One region of the Streptomyces sp. NPDC089424 genome, then DNA from elsewhere that is predicted to be linked to it. Evidence: riboswitches for the same ligand, from Rfam matches in the RefSeq annotation. Region 1 holds a riboswitch; the other holds the start of a gene.
The links. Region 1 has a riboswitch for glycine ahead of gcvT (glycine cleavage system aminomethyltransferase GcvT). Riboswitches for the same ligand answer to the same signal wherever they lie in the genome.

Region 1 (11,663 bases):
AGCTGGACGCGACAGCGATCGCAGACGTCAGCGGCTGCGGGGGTCGAGCGCGTCCCGGAGGCCGTCACCGAGGAGGTTGAAGGCCAGAACGGTGATGAAGATCGCGAGGCCGGGGACGATCATGTACTGCGGATCGACCTCGAAGAAGTCGACGGCCTGGTTGAGCATGCCGCCCCAGGAGGCCTGCGGCGGCTGGATGCCGACGCCCAGGAAGCTGAGCGACGCCTCGAAGAGGATGTTGGTCGGGATGAGCAGCGTCGAGTAGACGATGATCGGCGCGACGAGGTTCGGCAGCAGTTCCTTGAAGAGGATGTACGGCCCGGAGGCGCCCAGTCCCCTGGAGGCGTCGACGAACTCACGCTCGCGCAGCGCAAGCGCCTGACCTCGGACGATACGGCCCATGTACGGCCAGTTGAAGAAACCGATGACAAAGATCAGCACAAGGATGTGCAGGGGCAGGCCCTCCAGGCCGAACGCGCCGCCCTGAAGCGTCGCCGAGATGGCGATTGCGAAGAGCAGCAGCGGGAAGGCGAGGAACGTGTCCATCAGCCGGCTGACGACCGAGTCCACGCGGCCGCCGTAGTAGCCGGCGACCAGGCCCATGACGGTGCCGATGGCCACGGACAGCAGCGTCGCGCCGAACGCGACGACCAGGGAGACCCAGGAGCCCTCCAGGATGCGGGCGAGGATGTCGCGCCCGAACTTCGGCTCCACGCCGAGCGGGTGGTCCCAGCTCATGCCACCGAAGGAGCCCTTGGGGAGGGTGGTGTTGGGGTCGATCAGATCCTGGTTGAAGGCGTTGGGGTCGAGCCCCAGCAGCGACTGGAGGGGGCGGGAGAGGGCGGCGACGAGGATGAGCAGTACGACAACGATGCCACCCGCGACCGCCACCTTGTCGCGCTTGAAGCGGGACCAGGCGATCTGTCCGAGAGAGCGGCCCTCGATCCGTTTGGCGTCGATACCCTGCAGCACAGCCTCCGGCTGGGCCTCGGCCTGCGATCCGGTGGTCTCGATCGGTGCCGTCACAAGTGCCATGCCCTTCTCGCCGGTGGTCACCCGGCTTTCACTTGCCGTTGTTCACGGCCTGGGTCGCTCTCGGCTACGCGGCGTTCCCAGATGGTGGGCATGCACGCGTGCTGTATGACAGCGGAGTCTTCAACGTCTTCACGATCACTCGCCAGAGCTGACGGAGAAAGTATGCGCAACCGTGATACCGGCCTTCACATTCCGTTATCCGAACATCGCGAATCGGCCTGCGAACACGGAGGGTTGATGACCGGAATCCGTGTGTGCCGATGACCGGAAAAGGTCGGATTCTCAGACGGTCCGCGGACCGGGATAGCCGTAGCCGGCGGACGGGGCCTGGGCGGGGGCGACGTGGGCCTCACGGTCGTAGAACGGCCGGGCGTTGGCGCGCATCCACATCGCCACCGGGTCGAAGTCGTCGGACATCGCGACCGTCGACACCGGCAGGCCGTCCGGAACGGCGCCGATGGACTGCTGCATCATCGCGCGTACCGAGTCCACGGCGGGCGGCGAGGTGTCGTACACATCGAGACCGATCGCGAGGTACGGCGCCCCGAGCGCGGGCTGGACCCAGGCGCGGCGCAGGGAGCGGACCGCCGGGGTGCGGTGGGCGTTCTGCGACAGCAGGGCGTAGAACTGCGGAGTCTGGACGCCGGGTTCGGACAGACGCAGAGGGCCTGCGGGCTGGCGTTCGAGGCCGGCGGCGATCCGGCGCAGGTCCAGCCAGGGAATGCCGAGGCCGCCGCCCGGGGCGTGCGGGTTCAGCCAGAGTCCGTAGTGGTCCGGGAAGAGGGTGCGGGCCACGTCCAGGCCGTCGATCACCTCGTACGAGCGGTTCCAGCCGCTCGCCGAGAGCTCCTGTGCGGAGGTGACGCAGGGGGCGTAGCTCTGGCCGCCGACCTCCATGTTTCCGTACTGGGCGTCGGGGCTGCCGGCCTGGCCGTGCCACAGCAGCATCCAGATCTGGCCGGAGCCGGAGGTCGCGAGGGCGCGCAGGAGCGCCTCGTAGGCGTCGTAGCGCCCCGGCGTCACCTGGCGCAGCATGTGCTCGACCTGGCCGGCCGCGGCGGTGCCGCTCGCGCTCACTTGTTACCGCCCCTTCGTGCAACGCCCTCGTGTGCGCCCTAGCTTAAGCCCGCCCGCGCTCCTGGCCGGCTGCCCCTCCGGGACGTCTTACAGGGCTCGTCGGTAGAACGGCCGCACCTTCTCCCGCAGCCACGAGACCACCGGGTCCTGGGCGACGTCCATCAGCACCAGGTTGACCGGCCACCGGACCGGGACCCGGCCGAGGGCACGGCCGAGGGCGTCCAGCGGGGCGGCGCGCAGGTCCCCCTCCCACCGGGAGAGTTCGACGCCCACGAACATCACCGGTTCCCCCGTCTCGATCGCCGCAAGACAGCGGCGGCCCGTGGTGATCACGCCGACGGCCTCGAACTCCTCGGACGCCGCGGTCAGGAAGTCGACCGGGTCGTCCTGCCAGTCCGGCTCGAAGAGGCGGACCCGGCCGCCGCTCGCGAGACCGTCCAGGGGGGTGCGGCCGGCGCGCCCGAGTTCGGCGACCGCCGCGGGCGGCAGCGGGAGGCCGACCACGCCGCCGGGGTTGACCACGATGCCCGCCTGCGGGGGCAGACCGCGGGCGAACTCGACGGCGGGGGCGACGGTGAAGGACATGTGGGCGCCGACGACCTGGCGGAACTGTTCCTCGGAGCTGAAGACCGGGACGTAGGCCTGGCCGTCGATCTCCATGCCCGGCAGGTCGAGGGAGCCGCTGCCCGGACCGCCGCCGTTCGGCAGCGGCACCCAGACGAAGCTGCGGGCGAGCACCTCGACGATGCGGCCACCGGCGGAGGGCACGCCGAGTGACGCGGAGAGCACCTCCTCGAGCTCGTTGCCGGGCCATCCGCCGTGCGGATGCGGGTGCTGCGTCTGCGCCGGAAAGTCCCCCGGGAAGTCCATCTGCCTACCGCCTGCTCCGTACCAGTGCTACCGGCTGAAAAGGCTAACCCGCCCGCCCCGCCGCCCGTGGTGTCAGCCCGTGAAGCCGATTCTGCGCAGGGTGTCCGCCGCCGCGCGGTCGAGGAGGATCGCGGCGCCGCAGCCGCGGGGCAGGACCCCGCGCTCGGAGCGGTGCAGCAGGCGGGCGGCCGCGCGGCGGTGCCGCAGGAACGCGTACCGCGAGACTCCGCGGCCGCGCTCGCGCTGGCCGGCCAGGGCCTGTTCGGCGCTGACGTCGAGCAGCAGCACATGCAGGGTGCCGCCCCGGCGCCGGGCCTCGCGGGCCAGCCAGGCGCGCACCCAGGCCTGCGTGCCGCAGTCGTGGACGACGACGCCCTCGCCGGTGCGCAGGGCGCGGCGCAGCCCGGCGTAGTGGGCGAACCGGACGAGGGGGCGGTAGACCGCGTAGGGCAGCCAGTGCGGCGTCCGGGCGTCCCAGCGGTCGCGGGTGTCCTGGGAGTCGATGCGCCGGGCACGGACCGCGCGCCGCATGAGGGTGGACTTGCCGCTGCCGGGCAGGCCGGTGATCACCACGAGGTCGCGGGGGCCGAACAGCAGGGCGTGCGGGCTGCGGCCCGCCCGGTCGCGCAGGTCGCGGACCACGGGGAAGGGCAGCGGGCCGCACGCCTCCCGGGCCGAGGCCGCCGACTGCTTGGGCAGAGCGAGGCCCGCGGTGGTCGCGTAGGCCGTGGTCCTGTTCACCGTGATCGTCCTCCCCTGGGGCGGTTCACGAGTTACCGTCCCCGTCGAGTGTAAAGAGAAGGTAATGCGGGGCGCCTCGCGTTTCCGTCCGCTTCCGGCTACAAGCCTGCTACAACACGCTGTGCCCGGTCACGGACACTGTGTGCCCCCTCTGAAAGGTCCCCCTGCCGCGCGCGGGCGATGCGTGCAATGATGTGGCCGCCAACTGCATACCGGCCGCTTGAATCCGCGCGGGAGAGTTCCCAGGCACGCTGTGACTGGGACGCCGAAGGAGCAAGTCCCTCCCTTGAATCTCTCAGGCCCCGTTACCGCGCGGGCGAGGCACATCTGAAAAGCGGGCCGCTGCCTCAGTGGCTCCACCCAAGGTGCAAGCCATGGTTCCCCCTTCCCGGGCGGTCATGGCGAACCTCTCAGGTTCCGATGACAGATGGGGAGGAACGACCTCGCCGTCATGCCTTGGGAGACCGACCGATGAGCAGTACCGCACTCCGTCGTACCGCGCTCGATGCCGTGCATCGCTCGCTGGGCGCGACCATGACCGACTTCGCCGGCTGGGACATGCCCCTGCGCTACGGCTCCGAGCGCGACGAGCACCTCGCGGTGCGCACGAGGGCCGGGCTCTTCGACCTCTCGCACATGGGCGAGATCACGGTCGGCGGCCCGCAGGCGGCCCAGCTGCTGAACCACGCGCTCGTCGGCAACATCGCCTCCGTCGGCGTCGGCCGCGCCCGCTACACCATGATCTGCCAGGCCGACGGCGGCATCCTGGACGACCTGATCGTCTACCGGCTCGCCGAGACCGAGTACATGGTCGTGGCCAACGCGAGCAACGCGCAGATCGTGCTGGACGCCCTCACCGCGCGCGCGGAGGGCTTCGACGCCACCGTCCGCGACGACCGCGACGCCTACGCCCTGCTCGCCGTCCAGGGCCCCGAGTCCCCCGGCATCCTGCGGCAGCTGACCGACGCAGACCTCGACGGCCTGAAGTACTACGCCGGGCTGCCCGGCACCGTCGCGGGCGTCCCGGCGCTGATCGCGCGCACCGGGTACACCGGCGAGGACGGCTTCGAGCTGTTCGTGAAGCCGGAGCACGCCGTCGCCCTGTGGGAGGCGCTGACGGAGGCGGGCGCAGGCGTCGGTCTGATCCCGTGCGGCCTGTCCTGCCGGGACACGCTGCGCCTGGAGGCGGGCATGCCGCTCTACGGGAACGAGCTGTCCACCTCGCTGACCCCCTTCGACGCCGGGCTCGGCCGGGTGGTGAAGTTCGAGAAGGAGGGCGACTTCGTCGGCCGCGAGGCGCTCACCGAGGCCGCCGCCCGCGCCGAGGCCGCTCCGCCGCGCGTCCTCGTCGGCCTGATCGCCGAGGGCCGCCGGGTGCCGCGCGCCGGATACGCGGTCGTCGCCGGCGGCGAGGTGATCGGCGAGGTCACCTCCGGCGCCCCCTCCCCCACGCTCGGCAAGCCGATCGCGATGGCCTACGTCGACGCCGCCCACGCGGCCGCCGGCACGCCGGGAGTCGGCGTGGACATCCGGGGCACCCACGAGCCGTACGAGGTCGTGGCTCTGCCCTTCTACAAGCGCCAGAAGTAGACACTGGAACCGGGTCCACCTGACCGGCGCACCTTTCTGCCTGCTCACCCGCAGTGCCATCAGCCCCCTTTCCACAGCACCTCCCCGCGTACAGGAGAATCCAGGCCATGAGCAACCCCCAGCAGCTGCGCTACAGCAAGGAGCACGAGTGGCTGTCGGTCGCCGAGGACGGCGTCTCGACGGTCGGCATCACCGAGTTCGCGGCGAACGCGCTCGGTGACGTCGTCTACGCCCAGCTCCCCGAGGTGGGCTCCCAGGTGACCGCGGGCGAGACCTGCGGCGAGCTGGAGTCGACCAAGTCGGTCAGCGACCTGTACTCCCCGGTGAGCGGTGAGATCACCGAGGTCAACGAGGACGTCGTGAACGACCCGTCGCTCGTGAACTCCGCGCCCTTCGAGGGCGGCTGGCTGTTCAAGGTGCGGATCGCGGAGGAGCCCGCCGACCTGTTCTCCGCCGACGAGTACGCCGCCCACACCGCCGGCTGAGGAGTCGTAGCGACATGTCCGTCCTGAACACCCCCCTGCACGAGTACGACCCGGCCGTCGCCGCCGCCGTCGACGCCGAGCTGCACCGCCAGCAGTCCACCCTCGAAATGATCGCCTCGGAGAACTTCGCCCCGGTCGCGGTCATGGAGGCCCAGGGCTCGGTCCTGACCAACAAGTACGCCGAGGGCTACCCCGGCCGGCGCTACTACGGCGGCTGCGAGCACGTCGACGTGATCGAGCAGATCGCGATCGACCGCGTCAAGGAGCTCTACGGCGCCGAGCACGCCAACGTGCAGCCCCACTCGGGCGCGCAGGCCAACGCGGCCGCGATGTTCGCGCTGCTCAAGCCCGGCGACACGATCATGGGTCTGAACCTCGCGCACGGCGGGCACCTGACCCACGGCATGAAGATCAACTTCTCCGGCAAGCTCTACGACGTGGTCGCCTACCACGTCGGCGAGGACGGCCTGGTCGACATGGACGAGGTCGAGCGCCTCGCCAAGGAGAAGCAGCCGAAGCTGATCGTGGCCGGCTGGTCGGCGTACCCCCGCCAGCTCGACTTCGCCGCGTTCCGCCGGATCGCCGACGAGGTCGGCGCGTACCTCATGGTCGACATGGCCCACTTCGCCGGCCTCGTCGCCGCCGGACTGCACCCCAACCCGGTGCCGCACGCCCATGTCGTGACCACCACCACCCACAAGACGCTGGGCGGCCCGCGCGGCGGTGTGATCCTCTCCACCGCCGAACTGGCCAAGAAGATCAACTCCGCGGTCTTCCCCGGTCAGCAGGGTGGCCCGCTGGAGCATGTGATCGCCGCGAAGGCGGTCGCCTTCAAGGTCGCCGCCTCCGAGGACTTCAAGGAGCGCCAGCGGCGTACCCTGGAGGGCGCGCGCATCCTCGCCGAGCGGCTCGTGCGGGACGACGCCAAGGCGGTCGGCGTGGACGTGCTGTCCGGCGGCACGGACGTCCACCTGGTCCTGGTCGACCTGCGTGACTCCGAGCTGGACGGCCAGCAGGCCGAGGACCGGCTCCACGAGGTCGGCATCACGGTCAACCGCAACGCCGTCCCGAACGACCCGCGCCCGCCGATGGTGACGTCCGGGCTGCGTATCGGCACGCCCGCGCTGGCCACGCGCGGCTTCACGACCGAGGACTTCACCGAGGTCGCGGACGTGATCGCCGAGGCGCTGAAGCCCTCGTACGACGCCGCCTCGCTCAAGGCACGGGTCAAGGCCCTCGCCGACAAGCACCCGCTGTACCCCGGCCTGACGAAGTAGTTCCACCCCCGTGGGCTCCACACCGGCGTGGAGCCCACCGCACCACCCCCTGCCCCAAGGAGTCACCGTGGCCATCTCGGTCTTCGACCTGTTCTCGATCGGCATCGGCCCGTCCAGCTCCCACACGGTCGGCCCCATGCGCGCGGCCCGCATCTTCGCCAGCCGGCTGCGCGGCGAGGAACTGCTCGACTCCGTGGCCTCGCTGCGCGTCGAGCTGTACGGCTCGCTGGGCGCGACCGGCCACGGGCACGGCACGCCCAAGGCGGTGCTGCTGGGCCTGGAGGGCGACTCGCCGCGCTCGGTGGACGTCGAGACCGCCGACGAGCGCGTGGAGGCGATCAAGAGCGCCGGCCGGCTCACGCTGCTCGGCGAGCGCGAGGTCGCCTTCGACTTCGACGCGGACCTGAAGCTGCACCGCCGAAAGGCCCTGCCCTACCACGCCAACGGCATGACCCTGTGGGCCTACGACGCCTCCGGGGCGGAGCTGCTGTCCAAGACCTACTACTCGGTGGGCGGCGGATTCGTCGTCGACGAGGACGCCGTCGGCGCGGACCGCATCAAGCTGGACGACACGGTCCTGAAGTACCCCTTCCGCACGGGCGACGAGCTGCTGCGCCTGACGAGGGAGACCGGTCTGTCGATCTCGGCCCTGATGCTGGAGAACGAGCGCGCCTGGCGCACCGAGGAGGAGATCCGCGCCGGGCTGCTCGACATCTGGCAGGTCATGCAGGCCTGCGTGGGGCGCGGCATGACCCGGGAGGGCATCCTGCCCGGCGGGCTGAAGGTGCGCCGCCGCGCGGCCAACACCGCGCGCAAGCTGCGCTCCGAGGGCGACCCGAAGGCCCTCGCGATGGAGTGGATCACGCTCTACGCGATGGCGGTGAACGAGGAGAACGCGGCCGGCGGGCGGGTCGTGACCGCGCCCACCAACGGCGCGGCCGGCATCATCCCGGCGGTTCTGCACTACTACATCAACTTCGTGCCCGGCGCGGACGAGGAGGGCGTGGTCCGCTTCCTGCTCGCCGCGGGCGCCATCGGCATGCTGTTCAAGGAGAACGCCTCCATCTCCGGCGCCGAGGTCGGCTGCCAGGGTGAGGTGGGCTCGGCCTGCTCGATGGCCGCGGGCGCCCTCGCCGAGGTGATGGGCGGCAGCCCCGAACAGGTCGAGAACGCCGCCGAGATCGGCATGGAGCACAACCTCGGCCTCACCTGCGATCCCGTGGGCGGCCTGGTCCAGATCCCCTGCATCGAGCGCAACGGCATGGCCGCGGTGAAGGCCGTCACGGCGGCCCGGATGGCGATGCGCGGCGACGGCAGCCACAAGGTGTCCCTGGACAAGGTCATCAAGACCATGAAGGACACCGGCGCCGACATGAGCGTCAAGTACAAGGAGACGGCCCGGGGTGGGCTGGCGGTGAACATCATCGAGTGCTGAGGGCTTACCGGCGCCGCGAAGGGGAACCATCAACTCCCGTCCCCCACAGGCACATTCGGGAGTCCCCATGGTCCGTGGCATCGACGTCAGCTCCTACCAGTCCAGCACCTACGACACCGACGGCCTCTCCTTCGTCTTCATCAAGGCGACGGAGGGCCGTTCCTACGTCAACCCCAGACTGGCCGCCCAGACCAAGCGCGGCCGCGACGCCGGCCTGGTCGTCGGCTTCTACCACTTCCTGTGGCCGGGCAACCTCACCGCACAGGCCGAGTACTTCGTGAGCAAGGCCCCCGAACGGGCCGGCGACATCCTCGCGGTCGACTGGGAGACCACGGGCGAGGGGACGCACGCGAGCAACGCGGAGAAGGACCGCTTCATCCGCACCGTGAAGCAACTGCGCCCGGACAACCGGGTGATCCTCTACTGCAACCGCCACTACTGGCTGAACGTCGACACCACGTCCTACGCCGGGGACGGCCTGTGGATAGCGGACTACGTCACCGCGGGCAAGCCCCGCATCCAGGCGAAGTGGCGCTTCCACCAGTACACGGACGACCCGGTGGACACGAACGTGGGCGACTTCGCGAGCAGGACGGCCCTGCGGGAGTGGGCCACGAGCGCCTGACGAAGGGGCGCCCGACTCCCCGGGAGGGAGAGGGGCGCCCCTTCGTGGTGCGCGTCACTTGTTCAGGTGGGCCCAGAACTCGTCGAACGACAGGAGCTTGTCGCCGTCGAGGTCGCGGCTGGCGATGATGGCCTCGGCGACCGCCTCGGTGACGTTCCAGTCGCCCCCCTGCGCCAGAGCGGTCTTGAACTCCTTGGCGGTGATCATGCCGTCACCGTCCGTGTCGATCCGCTCGAACTGCTTGCGCGCTTCCTCGATGTCCGCCACCGATCCGCCCCTCTGTCTCGTGCTGTGCCGTCGTACTGACGCAGGTCAGATTATCCGGCCGTACGCGCCTCCAGTGCCGCGACCACCCAGGCGAACTCCTCCCGGTGCGCGGCGGCCGGTGCGCCGCCCTTCACCACGGCGAGCAACTCGCGGTACCGGGCGACCCCCTCGTCGGAGCTGGAGCGCAGCCGTTGCAGTACCTCGGCGGGGTCTGCGTCGCCCAGCAGGTCGCGCAGGACCCGGGCCGCCTCGGGAGACTCGGGGGCGACGCCCCGGTCCCTGGCCTCGGCGGCCAGCTGCACCAGGCGCCGCGCGAACCACAGCGACGCGCCCGCGGGCACCTCGGGGCCCCGGTCGGCCGCGTTGAACTCGGCCACTTTCCGCATCCGGGCCCGGAACCCGGGGTCCTGGAGCATCTCGGCGAGCTCCACCCAGGCGTCCACCTGCTCGGGCGTCGGCTCGTCCGGCAGGTCCACGGCCATGGTGCGCATCCGCTCCCTGATCACCGGGTCCGCCGTGTCCAGCCCGTGGAACATCTCGTCCACGAACTCCTCAAGGATCCGGCTCCGTTCGGCGGCCGACAGCCGCGCCAGCTTGTTCATGAGCGTCATCTCCTCAGCGGTCGAGCCGCGTCGCGCCACGGTCGACAGCACCGCGCGGGTCACCTTCAGCGCCCTGATCCGGGCGTCCAGCGCCACCACGTGGGCGGCGGCCACCTCGGCCACCGTCGCCTCGCCGGCCAGCACCCGGCGTACGTCGTCCAGGCCGAGGCCCAGTTCGCGCAGGGTGCGGATCAGCTCCAGACGGGCCACGGACCCGGCGTCGTACAGCCGGTAGCCGCCGGCGGAGCGGGCCACCGGGCGCAGGACGTCCTCGTCGGACCAGTAGCGGATGGTCCGGACGGTCAGCCCGGTGGCCCGCGCCAGCTCGCCGATGGTGAACCGGCCGGTGCTGTCGTCGATCATGTCTGCGAGTCTGTGCCTTCCAGTGGGTGGAGACTCAAGGAGCGCCGCGATGGAGAGCTTGCGGGACATTCTGGACGCCGCCGCGCGGGGTGTCTTCCCGCCGCCGGACGGTCGTACGACGGTCGTGGCCCAGCCCTCGCCCAGGGACGCGGGCGTGCTCGCCTTCACCGGCCACTCCGTCGTCTTCACCGACGAGGACCCGGGCTGGGTCCACGCCACCCTGGACGCCCTGGAGTGCGACGCGCTCGCGGCGACGATGAACGCCCGTTTCCTCGCCGCCTTCATGGAGCGGACGGGACGCACCACGGACACGGTCGACGTGATGACGGTGGGGGCGCCGCTCGCGGGTGAACCGCCCCTCGCGCTGCGCGAGATCCGCGATCCCGGGCATCCGCGGGTCGTCGGTTCGCGCAGACGCCGCGACGACGTGCGTGTGTGGGCCGCCGAGGGCGGTGTGCTGGTGCTGGGGCGCGGCGTCGCGGGGCGGCTGGAGGCCGCGGTGGAGGTGGCGGAGGCGGTACGGCACCGGGGGCTGGGGCGGGCCCTCGCGGTGGCGGCGCGGCATCTGGGCGGGGGCGAGCCGGTGTGGGCGCAGATCTCCCCGGGGAACGCCCGCAGTCTGCGGGCGTTCCAGGCGGCCGGCTACCGGCCGGTGGGGTCTGAGGCGCTGCTCAGTGCCAGGCCTCGTAGTACGGGTTGCTCTCGCAGCCGCTCATGATCTCGACCTTGGTGGTCTTGTCGACCGGGCAGACGCCGATGACGTACTTGCGGTCGATGCCGCCGGGGAAGGCCACCTCCACCTGGTCGGCCCACTTGTGGGTGTCACCGATGGTGCGGTTGACGTCGATGCCGCCGGGGGCGTCGATGTAGTAGTTGTAGCCGGACTTCCACCACTTCTTGTAGAGGTCGTGGTCGTACGTCGTGGACACGAACGGCGAGGGCTGGTTGACGAGGACGTAGGCCTCCAGGTCGTACTGGCCCTCGACCACGTCCCTGGGCTGGAAGCCCTCCTCGAAGACGATGCGGGGAGCACGGCTGTCGGCGCGGTACAGGGTGCCGCAGGTGGTCCGCCAGGCCGGTTCGGGGGTGATCCGGGCGACGTCGACACGGCGGTCGGCGGCGGCCTTGATCTTGTCGTCGTACTGGACGGGACAAGAGGCGGGGGCGGGCGCGGCGGCGGGGGCGGCGAAGGCCGCCGGGACGGAGGCCGCGGGGGCGGCGGCGGCCGAGGTGGCGAGGACGGCCGCGAGGGACAGGGCGGCGGCAGCGGCCCGACGACGCAGGCGAGTTGTGATC
Region 2 (11,663 bases), on a different contig from region 1:
CCGTGTCGTCGTGCGGATCAGCGCCCGCCCCGGGCACAGCTTCCTGGACAGGATGATCGCCCTGGTCGAGGGCGCCTCCCGGCAGAAGACGCCGAACGAGATCGCGCTGAACATCCTGCTGGCGGCGCTGACCATCGTGTTCCTCCTGGTCGTGGTCACCCTGCAACCCATGGCCGCCTACGCGGACGCCGCCCAGTCGACGACCGTGCTCGTCGCCCTGCTGGTCACGCTCATACCGACGACCATCGGTGCCCTGCTGTCCGCGATCGGCATCGCCGGCATGGACCGGCTGGTGCAGCGCAACGTGCTCGCCATGTCCGGGCGCGCTGTCGAGGCGGCGGGCGACGTCACCACGCTGCTGCTGGACAAGACCGGCACCATCACCCTGGGCAACCGTGAGGCCGCCGCCTTCGTGCCCATGCCGGGCATCGAGGAGGGGCGGCTCGCCGAGGCCGCCCAGCTGTCGTCGCTGGCCGACGAGACGCCCGAGGGCCGGTCCGTCGTCGTGCTGGCGAAGGTGCGGTTCGGGCTGCGTGCGCCCTCGGCGGAAGAGCTGACGCATGCGCGATGGGTGCCCTTCAGCGCCCGTACCCGGATGAGCGGCGTCGACCTGCGCTGGGACAACGGCGCCGTGTGCGCGATCCGCAAGGGCGCCGCCCAGCAGGTGATCGAGTGGGTGCAGATGTACGGCGGTCAGATCCCGTCCGAGGCACGGCACTTCGCCGACTCGGTGGCTGCGGCCGGGGGCACGCCGCTGCTCGTGGCCGTGCACGACTGGGACGGCCCGCGCGTGCTGGGACTCGTGCACCTCAAGGACGTGGTGAAGGAAGGCATCCACGAACGCTTCGCGCAGTTGCGCCGGATGGGTATCCGCACGGTGATGGTCACCGGCGACAACCCGGTGACCGCCAAGGCGATCGCCCGGGAGGCGGGCGTCGACGACTTCCTCGCCGAGGCCACTCCCGAGGACAAACTAGCGCTGATCAGGCGGGAGCAGGCGGGCGGGAAGCTGGTCGCGATGACCGGTGACGGCACCAACGACGCCCCGGCGCTCGCGCAGGCCGATGTCGGCGTGGCGATGAACACCGGTACGTCGGCCGCCAAGGAGGCCGGCAACATGGTCGACCTCGACTCCAACCCGACGAAGCTCATCGACATCGTCGAGATCGGCAAGCAACTCCTCATCACCCGAGGCGCGCTGACGACGTTCTCCATCACCAACGACGTGGCCAAGTACTTCGCGATCATCCCCGCCATGTTCGCGGGGGCCTACCCGGGCCTTGAGGCCTTGAACGTGATGGGCCTGCACAGCCCGACGTCCGCCATCACCGCTGCGATCATCTTCAACGCGCTGATCATCGTGGCGTTGATCCCCCTGGCCCTGCGTGGAGTGCGCTACAAGCCCGCCTCCGCACACGATCTCCTGCGCCGCAACCTGCTCCTGTACGGGCTCGGCGGTCTCGTGCTGCCGTTCGTGGGCATCAAGGTGATCGACCTGCTGATCTCCGGCATACCCGGCCTCGGCTGACTGTGACACTCGGTGTCCATCCCCGGGGTCCGGGACGCCCACCCCCATACGGCTCAACAGGGCCGAAGTCCACACGATTGCCACGGCCTTGATGCGCCGCCCCGCCCCACCGCCCAGTCTTAACGCAAGCTTGACGCCGCGAGCCCCGCCAAGCGCAGGCCCAGGCGTCACTCTCCGCATACGCTGAGCGCGCCGTCCGCGTGATGGCCGCACCGCATGCCGAGCCGCACCAACTGGAGCACGTCGATGGCCCCGACCCCGCACACCGCACCCGGCCGCCTGCGCGCCTGGATGCTGGAAGGGCTGTCCGACATGGGCAGGCCGGGCGGCCACCAGGGCCCGCACGCCGCTCCCGCTCCCCCGGCCGAGGGCCGCCCCTGGTACCGCGTGATGTGCCTGACCGGCGTCGACTACTTCTCCACCCTCGGCTACCAGCCCGGCATCGCCGCCCTCGCGGCAGGTCTGCTCTCGCCCGTCGCGACCGTCGTGCTGGTGATCGTCACCCTGGCGGGCGCCCTGCCGGTCTACCGGAGAGTGGCCGAGGAGAGCCCGCACGGCCAGGGCTCCATCGCGATGCTGGAACGCCTGCTCACCTTCTGGAAGGGCAAGCTGTTCGTCCTCACACTGCTCGGCTTCGCCGCCACCGACTTCCTGATCACCATCACGCTCTCGGCCGCCGACGCCTCCACCCACCTGATCGAGAACCCCCACCTCAACGACGCCCTGCACGACCGGCAGCTGCTGATCACCATGGTGCTCATCGCCCTGCTCGGCGCGGTGTTCCTCAAGGGCTTCCTGGAGGCCATCGGCGTCGCGGTCGCCCTGGTGGCCACCTACCTGGCGCTCAACGCCGTGGTGGTCGCGGCCGGCCTCTGGCATGTCGCCGCCGAGGGCCATGTCGTCACCGACTGGACCAGCGCCCTGACCGCCGAGCACGGCAACGTCTTCGTGATGATCGGCTTGGCCCTGATCGTCTTCCCCAAGTTGGCCCTCGGCCTCTCCGGCTTCGAGACCGGCGTCGCCGTGATGCCGCACGTCAAGGGCGACGCGCGCGACACCGAGGAGCGTCCCGAGGGCCGGGTCCGCGGCACCAAGAAGCTGCTCACCACCGCCGCCCTGATCATGAGCGGCTTCCTGATCGCCACCAGCTTCATCACCACGCTGCTCATCCCGGCGGCCGAGTTCGAGGAGGGCGGACAGGCCAACGGCCGCGCGCTGGCCTATCTCGCGCACGAGTACCTGGGAAGCGCCTTCGGCACGGTGTACGACGTCTCGACCATCGCCATCCTGTGGTTCGCCGGCGCCTCGGCCATGGCGGGCCTGCTCAACCTGATGCCGCGCTACCTGCCCCGCTACGGCATGGCCCCGCACTGGGCGCGAGCGGTACGCCCGATGGTCATCGTCTTCATCCTGGTCGCCTTCCTGGTGACCTGGCTCTTCGACGCCGACGTGGACGCGCAGGGCGGCGCCTACGCCACCGGAGTGCTGGTGCTGATCAGCTCGGCGGCGATCGCGGTGACCATCGCCGCCCGCAAGGCCGGCCAGCGCCGATGGACCGTGGGCTTCGGCGTGATCTCGGTGGTGTTCCTGTACACCACGGTGGTGAACGTGGTCGAGCGCCCCGACGGTGTGAAGATCGGCGCCTGCTTCATCGCGGGCATCATGATCCTCTCCCTGGTCTCCCGGCTGGCCCGCGCCTTCGAGCTCCGGGTGACCAGCGTGACCCTGGACCCCATGGCGGAGCGGTTCGTGCGGGACATCGCCAGCCGCAAGATCCGGTTCATCGCGAACGAGCCCGACAGCCGGGACGTCGCCGAGTACCGCGACAAGATCGAGCAGATCCGCCAGGACAACGACGTCGCCGGCCCCGAGGACTTCGTGTTCGTCGAGGTGACGGTGACCGACCCGTCCGAGTTCGAGGCCGGCGTGGCGGTCCACGGCGAGGTCCTGCACAACCGCTACCGCGTCCTGACCCTGGAGTCCTCCTCCATCCCCAACGCCCTGGCCGCCCTGCTCCTGCACGTCCGCGACACCACGGGCTGCACCCCGCACATCTACTTCGAGTGGACCGAGGGCAATCCCTTCGCCAACTTCCTGCGCTTCTTCCTCTTCGGCCAGGGCGAGGTCGCACCGGTCACCCGGGAGGTGCTGCGCGTCGCCGAGCCGGACGTGACCCGACGCCCCCGCGTGCACACCGGCTGAGGTCCGCACCGCCGGAGGTCCCCGCACCGCACCTGCGGCGGGCCCGCACCCACCCCCGGCGATCCCCCGTCCTATCGTGACGGGCATGCACTCCTACACGATCGGCCAGGCCGCCCGGCTCCTCGGCGTGAGCCCCGACACCGCGCGCCGCTGGGCGGACGCCGGCCGCGTGGCCACCCTCCGCGACGACAGCGGCCGACGCCTCATCGACGGCAGGGACCTCGCCGCCTTCTCGGTCGAGCTGGCAAGGTCAGGAAGCGGCGAGGAGGAGGCGCCCTACACCTCGGCCCGCAACGCCTTCCCCGGCATCGTGACCGCCATCAAGCTGGGCGACGTCGCCGCCCAGGTCGAGATCCAGGCGGGCCCGCACCGCCTGGTCTCCCTGCTGACCCGTGAGGCGGTCGAGGAGCTGGGTCTTGAGGTCGGCATGGAGGCCACGGCCCGCGTGAAGTCGACAAACGTACACATCGACCGCACCTGACCCGGCCGGCGACCGGAAGTCCGCGAACGCACGGCGAGGGCCCCACGAAGGAGCCCTCGCCGCCACGGACCTCAGTCCTCGTACGCGTCCAGCGGCGGGCAGGAGCACACCAGGTTCCGGTCACCGAAGGCCTGGTCGATGCGGCGCACCGGCGGCCAGTACTTGTCGGCGACCGACACCCCGGCCGGGAAGACGGCATCCTCGCGCGTGTACGCGTGGCTCCACTCGCCGCCCAGCAGGCCGGCGGTGTGCGGAGCGTTGCGCAGCGGGTTGTCGTCGGCCGGCCACTCGCCCGCGCCGACCTTCTCGATCTCGGCGCGAATGGCGATCATCGCCTCGCAGAACCGGTCGATCTCGGTGAGGTCCTCGGACTCGGTCGGTTCGATCATCAGCGTCCCGGCCACCGGGAACGACATCGTCGGCGCGTGGAAGCCGTAGTCGATCAGCCGCTTGGCCACGTCGTCGACGCTGACGCCGGTGGCCTTGGTCAGGGGCCGCAGATCGATGATGCACTCGTGCGCGACCAGCCCGCCCGGACCGGTGTAGAGCACCGGGTAGTGCGGCTCCAGGCGCTTGGCGATGTAGTTGGCGCTCAGCACGGCCACCTGCGTGGCCCGCTTCAGGCCCTCCCCGCCCATGAGGCGCACATAGGCCCACGAGATCGGCAGGATGCCCGCCGAGCCCCACGGCGCGGCCGAGATCGGCCCGACCCCGGTCTCCGGCCCGGCCTCGGGCTGCAGGGGGTGGTTGGGCAGGTACGGCGCGAGGTGCGAGCGCACGGCCACGGGGCCGACGCCGGGACCGCCGCCGCCGTGCGGGATGCAGAAGGTCTTGTGCAGGTTGAGGTGGGACACGTCGCCGCCGAAGTGCCCCGGCTTCGCGAGCCCGACGAGGGCGTTGAGGTTGGCCCCGTCGACGTAGACCTGACCACCCGCGTCGTGCACCTGGGCGCAGATGTCGGCGACGTGCTCCTCGAACACACCGTGCGTGGACGGGTACGTGATCATGAGCACGGACAGTTCGTCGCGGTACTGCTCGATCTTCGCCCGCAGGTCCTCGACGTCGATCTCGCCGTCCCCGGCGGTCTTCACGACGACGACCTTCATGCCGGCCATGACGGCGCTCGCGGCGTTCGTGCCGTGCGCGGAGGACGGGATCAGGCACACGGTCCGCTGCTCGTCGCCGTTGGCACGGTGGTAGCCGCGCACGGCGAGCAGGCCGGCCAGTTCGCCCTGCGACCCGGCGTTGGGCTGCAACGACACGTTGTCGTAGCCGGTGACCTCGGCGAGGCGGTCCTCCAGCTCATGGATGAGCGTCAGGTATCCCGCCGCCTGCTCGGCCGGCGCGAACGGGTGCAGCTGACCGAACTCCGGCCAGGTGACCGGCTCCATCTCCGTGGTCGCGTTGAGCTTCATCGTGCAGGAGCCCAGCGGGATCATGCCGCGGTCGAGCGCGTAGTCGCGGTCGGCGAGCCGGCGCAGGTAGCGCAGCATCGCGGTCTCGGAGCGGTGCTGCTGGAAGACCGGGTGCGTCAGGTACGCGTCGGTGCGCAGCAGCCCGTCGGGCAGCGCGTCCTGCGTACCGCCGTCCAGCGCCTCGATGTCGCCCTCTACGCCGAACGCGGACCATACGGCGGTCAGCTGGTCCCGCGTGGTGGTCTCGTCGCAGGCCATGGAGACCTGGTCGGCGTCGACGCGCCACAGGTTGACGCCGTTGTCGCGCGCGGCGGCGACGACCTCGGCCGCCCGGCCCGGCACCCGCGCGGTGACGGTGTCGAAGTAGGCGCCGTGCACGATCTCGACGCCGCCGTCGCGAAGGCCCTCGGCGAGGATCGCGGCGTAGCGGTGGGTGCGCTGCGCGATGCTCCGCAGGCCCTCGGGCCCGTGGTAGACGGCGTACATCCCGGCCATCACGGCCAGCAGCACCTGCGCGGTGCAGATGTTGCTGGTCGCCTTCTCGCGCCGGATGTGCTGCTCACGCGTCTGGAGCGCCAGCCGGTAGGCCTTGTTGCCGTCGGCGTCGACGGAGACGCCCACGAGCCGCCCGGGCAGGCTGCGCGCGAACTTCTCCTGCACCGCCATGTAGCCCGCGTGCGGCCCGCCGAAGCCCATCGGCACACCGAACCGCTGGGTCGTGCCGACCGCGATGTCGGCCCCCAGCTCGCCCGGCGACTTCAGCAGCGTCAGCGCCAGCAGGTCCGCGGCGACGGTGACGAGCGCGCCCAGCTCGTGCGCCTGGTCGACGACCGCCTTGATGTCGCGCACGGCGCCGGAGGCACCCGGGTACTGGATCAGCACGCCGTTGATCTCACGCTCGGCGACCTCGGCCGGAATGCCGTCGGCGAGGTCGGCGACGACCACCTCGACCCCGGTCGGCTCGGCGCGTCCCTGGATCACGGCGACGGTCTGCGGCAGCGCGTCCGCGTCGACCAGGAAGAGGCCCTTCTTGTTCTTGCCCATACGCCGGGAGAGCGCCATGGCCTCGGCCGCGGCCGTGCCCTCGTCGAGCAGCGAGGCGCCGGAGGTCGGCAGCCCGGCGAGGTCGGCGACCACGGTCTGGAAGTTCAGCAGCGCCTCCAGCCGGCCCTGCGAGATCTCCGGCTGGTACGGCGTGTACGCGGTGTACCAGGCCGGGTTCTCCATGACGTTGCGCATCACGACCGGCGGGGTGAAGGTCCCGTAGTAGCCGAGCCCGATCATGGAACCCAGCACCTGGTTGCGGTCGGCCAGGGAGCGCAGCTCCCGCAGCACCTCGGCCTCGGTCCGCGCGCCCGGCAGGTCCAGGGAGTCGGCGTTCTTGATCACATCCGGTACCGCGGCGGCGGTGAGCTCGTCGAGCGAGCCGTAGCCGACCTGCGCGAGCATCTTGGCCCGCGCCTCCTGGTCGGGCCCGATGTGGCGCTGCTCGAAGGGGATGCCCTGTTCGAGCTCGGAGAGCGGAATGCGCTGGGCGGTCATTGCGGAGGCCTCCTGGTCTGACACGACCTTCGAGGGACACCCCGGCACGGGTGCCCCGACGGCCTCCCCCTCTGTCATCTCAACCTGAGAGCTTCACCGGCCGCCACAGGACGTCCGGCTTGCACCGTCGGTGAGAGCGGGAGCCGTGACACCCGCTCTGCTTTCCAGAGTGACCTCGTCCGTGCGGTACGTGGGCCTGAGAGATTCCGGGGAGGATTTGCTCCTTCGGCGCCCCCGGTGGTGATCTCCGGAGGACTCTCCCGCACGGGGTCAGCAGCCGCTTGCCAGCGTACCAGCGAGGTCAACGCCCGGGCGTTCGAGTGGCCGCGTTCCGCAATGTGCTCTTTCGTAGTGCTTACGGATGAGGTGCGAGCGAGTGGAGGGCCCGTGCAGACCGACATCGATCCGCGCAACCTGATCGGACGCAAGGCATTCGACCGACACGGCAGCAAGATCGGCACCATCGACGAGGTGTACCTCGACGACGCGACCGGCGTACCGGAGTGGGCGGCCATACGGACCGGCCTGTTCAGCAGGGACGCCTTCGTCCCGCTGGAGCCGAGCGAGCTGATCGACGGCACGCTGCACGTCCCCTTCGAGCGCGCCCTGATCAAGGACGCCCCCGACTTCGGCGTCGGCCGCCACCTCTCCCCTGAGCAGGAACTCCAGCTCTACCACCACTACGGACTCGACGTGGCCGCTCCCCCGGCGCTTCCGGACCGCGACTTCGGCAAGCTGGCGGGCTCGGACGAGACATGACCTGCGGGGCTCAGCCCTGGAGCTCGGGTCTTCGCGCCACCAGCGGCAGCGGGTCCGCCGGCTCCAGCGCGGGATCGTCGACCCGGAAGGTCCGCACCCGCCCGGGCTCCGACTCGGGTGTCTCGAACCGCACGGTCACTCTCCCCAGCCCGCTGCCCTGCACCCATCCGTGGCCGTGCTCGGCGTGCAGGACGTCGAGCCCGGCCGCCCAGCGGCGCTCGACGGGCCCGGCCTCCGGCCGTGCGGGCTCCTCCGCGACGTCCTCCGCCGCCCCCTCGTCCCGCTCCCCCGCCGCCTGCGCGAACAGGTCCTCCTGGGTGTAGTCGGCCAGCCCGCTGACCCCGACCCCCAGCAGCCGCACACCCCCGGTCGTGTCCACGGAGTCCAGCAGCCGGGCCGCCGCCTCCCGCACCACCGCCGGGTCGTCCGTGGGCCCCCGCAGCGTCTCCGACCGGGTCAGCGTCGAGAAGTCGTACCGCCGCACCTTCAGGACGATCGTCCGCCCCGAGAGCCCGGCCCCGCGCAGCCGCCGCACACACCGGTCCGCGAGCCGCTGCACCTCCAGCCCGACCCGGACCCGGTCGTGGATGTCCACGTCGTAGGTGTCCTCGACCGACACGGACTTCGCCTCCCGCTCGGCGACCACCGGCCGGTCGTCACGGGCCAGCGCCATGGCGTACAGCGCGTGCCCGTGCGCCTTGCCCAGCAGCCGTACGAGCTCGTCCTCGCCCGCCTCGGCGATCTCACCGACGGTGGTGATCCCGGCCCGGCGCAGATGGTCGCCGGTCGCGGGCCCGACGCCTGGCAGCGTCCGCACCGGCATCGGCTCCAGCAGCTCCCGCTCCGTGCCCGGCTCGATCAGCACCAGACCGTCCGGCTTGGCCTCCTCGGAGGCGATCTTCGCGAGCATCTTGGAGGCGGCGAGCCCGACGGACCCGGTGAGGCCGGTGACGGCCCGTATGTCGGCCCGCAGCCGCACGCCGGCCAGCCGCGCCGACTCCCGGTCCCACGCCGCCCCACCGGCCTCCAGATCGACGAACGCCTCGTCCAGGCTGAGCGGCTCCACCAGCGGCGACAGCGCCCGCAGCAGGCCCATCACCTGCTCGCTGATCGTCCGGTACAACCCGAAGCGGGGCACCAGATAGGCGGCGTTCGGCGCGAGCCGGCGCGCCTGCCCCATGGGCATCGCCGAATGCACCCCGAACACCCGGGCCTCGTACGAGCAGGTCGCCACCACCCCGCGCGGCCCGAGCCCACCCACGATCACGGCCTTCCCGCGCAGGCTCGGCTTGGACGCCTGCTCCACCGAGGCGAAGAAGGCATCCATGTCGAGATGCAGGATCGTGGGCGCGGTTCTCACATGTCCGATGCTGCCTCACGCCACTGACAACGCCGCCGCGGCCACGAGCCGGATCCGGGGCGCCTCAGACGGCCCGGTTGCGCCGGCGCGCGAGCTCGTCCGCCGGGTTGTGCCCGACGAGCGTCTCACCGGTGTCGATGCGCTCTCCGTGCAGCTGCGACAGGGCGCCCTCCACGTCCCGCCAGACCACACCGACGGCGATGCCGAAGACCCCCTGGCCGCCCTGGAGCAGCGCGTGGACCTCGTCGGGCGAGGTGCACTCGTAGACCGTGGCGCCGTCGCTCATCAGCGTCATCCGCTCAAGATCCCGGAAGCCGCGCTCGCGCAGGTGCTGAACGGTGGTGCGGATGTTCTGCAGCGACACCCCGGTGTCGAGGAACCGCTTGACGATCTTCAGGACGACGACGTCGCGAAAGCTGTACAGACGCTGCGTACCGGACCCGTGGGCCGGCCGGACGCTCGGCTCGACCAGCCCCGTACGGGCCCAGTAGTCCAACTGGCGATACGTGATGCCGGCGGCCGCACAGGCCGTCGGACCGCGATAGCCGATCTCCTCGGACGCCATGGGCGCCGCCCCTCCGCCGCCGGGAACGGCCATAGGTCGCTGCGGAGCGTGATCACTCGCCCTGCCGTGCGGAGGGTACCCCCCACTCGGGCGAAGCCGAGAGCTCGGGGGAGGGTACGGACCGCTCTCCCCGAAACCGCGTCCGGGGGCACCCCCAGCCGTACCGTCGCCGCTGCTTCTCACGCCGACCTCCGTCCTTGACCTGCCTTCTCGACGGTAGGCAGTCACCAAGGGTGCGTCAACGATCGCCACACTCGGCACGCCGGGTGATAATCACCCTAAGAGTGGTTTCCCACACCCCATCGCGGGGAAAGGCTAGCCGAATGCCGTGGCGGGGATCCGCATGACGCTCTCACTCGCCACTGGCACGTGCCGGGCCCCGGGGCGCGTTCCGGGCACACACCGGCCCGCCGCGGACCCCCGGTCCGCGCGGGCCGCCGCCGTTCACTGGCTGCTGCTGCCGAAGTCCTCCGGCGAGATCTGGTCGAGGAACTCCCGGAACTTCTCCACCTCGTCCTCCTGCTCGTCGGGGATCGCGATACCGGCGTCGTCGAGCACCCCGTCACTGCCGTAGATCGGCGTTCCGGTGCGCAGGGCGAGCGCTATGGCATCGGACGGGCGGGCGCTCACCTCGACGCCGCTGGCGAAGACCAGCTCGGCGTAGAAGACGCCTTCACGCAGGTCCGTGATGCGTACTTCGGTGAGCTCCTGGCCGACGGCCTCCAGCACGTCCTTGAACAGGTCGTGGGTCAGCGGTCGCGCGGGGGCCATGCCCTGCTGGGCGAAGGCGATCGCCGTCGCCTCCCCCGGCCCGATCCAGATGGGGAGGTAACGGTCGCCTCCCACTTCGCGCAGGAGCACGATCGGTTGGTTGGAGGGCATTTCGACCCGGACACCTACGACATCGAGCTCGTTCACACAGCAACCCTAGGCCGTGCCCGGGACGTTTGGGTAGTCGGGCCGTCCTCGCCCACGCGATCCGGCCGCCGCTCCCCGGGGCGCGGGCGATTCGGCGCTCGCACTCAGGAGCGCTTTCCCAGATGTGCCCCTACGGACATCACCAACCTGCCCTCACGGGCCGCGACGCCCGCTCGGCCGCCGCCGGACGGCCCACGCCTGTCCTGGCCTGGTCGGCCTGGTGTGGCCTGCGGCGCGGCATATCGGTGCGCCCTTATATCGGTGCGCCCTTATGGCCCCGCACGGCTCAGGGCCGCACCCCGAGTGCACTCCGCACCAACGCGGCGTGCAATTTCACCGTGAGCCCGGCCAGCTCCTTCGCCCGTGCCTCCGCATGGGTCCTCGTCTGCGGGTTCCGGTGCCGCTTCAGCGGCGCCACCACCTGGTCCACGAGCCCCGCCTCACGGTCGGCCGCGGCCTTCATCGCGCGCAGGTGCCGCGGCTCGATCCCGGACCGCCCCAGTTCGACGACGAGCGCCGCCACGGTGACCGCCTCGGCGTCGTACACGCCTTCCGCCACCGGGGTGACCAGCCCGTACGACTCCCACTCGGCAAGCTCCCGCTCACCGATACCGGCCGCCGCAAGCAACTCCGCCCGGGCGATCCGGGCCGCGGTGGGTTCGTCGGACACCTCGTCGGCGAGCACGGCCTCGCCGTCACGCTGCCGGCCCAACGCCGGCAGCCGGACCTGCTCACCGCGCTCCATCGCGTCGAGATGCTCACGGATCACCTTGAGCGGCAGATAGTGGTCCCGCTGCATCCTCAGCACATGCCCGAGCCGCTCGACGTCCCCCGGGCCGAACTTCCGGTACCCCGACGGCGTCCGCTGCGGCTCGATGAGCCCCTCCGACTCC

Region 2: another riboswitch for glycine. It lies ahead of gcvP (aminomethyl-transferring glycine dehydrogenase); the one in region 1 lies ahead of gcvT (glycine cleavage system aminomethyltransferase GcvT).

What each region holds. Positions count from the first base shown of each region.
Region 1 covers NZ_JBIVHU010000003.1:575,257-586,919, reverse strand. Annotated here, with positions in the region: gene ACIP2X_RS17625 (ABC transporter permease) at 28-1,026, opposite strand; gene ACIP2X_RS17620 (enhanced serine sensitivity protein SseB C-terminal domain-containing protein) at 1,318-2,112, opposite strand; gene ACIP2X_RS17615 (enhanced serine sensitivity protein SseB) at 2,200-2,982, opposite strand; gene ACIP2X_RS17610 (AAA family ATPase) at 3,055-3,723, opposite strand; glycine riboswitch at 3,945-4,044, shown strand; gene gcvT (glycine cleavage system aminomethyltransferase GcvT) at 4,195-5,313, shown strand; gene gcvH (glycine cleavage system protein GcvH) at 5,421-5,798, shown strand; gene glyA (serine hydroxymethyltransferase) at 5,813-7,075, shown strand; gene ACIP2X_RS17590 (L-serine ammonia-lyase) at 7,143-8,510, shown strand; gene ACIP2X_RS17585 (glycoside hydrolase family 25 protein) at 8,578-9,135, shown strand; gene ACIP2X_RS17580 (EF-hand domain-containing protein) at 9,190-9,402, opposite strand; gene ACIP2X_RS17575 (MerR family transcriptional regulator) at 9,453-10,367, opposite strand; gene ACIP2X_RS17570 (GNAT family N-acetyltransferase) at 10,417-11,085, shown strand; gene ACIP2X_RS17565 (ADP-ribosyltransferase) at 11,039-11,663, opposite strand, start outside.
Region 2 covers NZ_JBIVHU010000002.1:1,634,833-1,646,495, forward strand. Annotated here, with positions in the region: gene kdpB (potassium-transporting ATPase subunit KdpB) at 1-1,528, shown strand, start outside; gene ACIP2X_RS14930 (amino acid transporter) at 1,775-3,730, shown strand; gene ACIP2X_RS14935 (molybdopterin-binding protein) at 3,816-4,211, shown strand; gene gcvP (aminomethyl-transferring glycine dehydrogenase) at 4,283-7,168, opposite strand; glycine riboswitch at 7,343-7,441, opposite strand; gene ACIP2X_RS14945 (PRC-barrel domain-containing protein) at 7,556-7,927, shown strand; gene ACIP2X_RS14950 (DNA polymerase IV) at 7,938-9,287, opposite strand; gene ACIP2X_RS14955 (MerR family transcriptional regulator) at 9,352-10,035, opposite strand; gene ACIP2X_RS14960 (bifunctional nuclease family protein) at 10,297-10,770, opposite strand; gene ACIP2X_RS14965 (MerR family transcriptional regulator) at 11,057-11,663, opposite strand, start outside.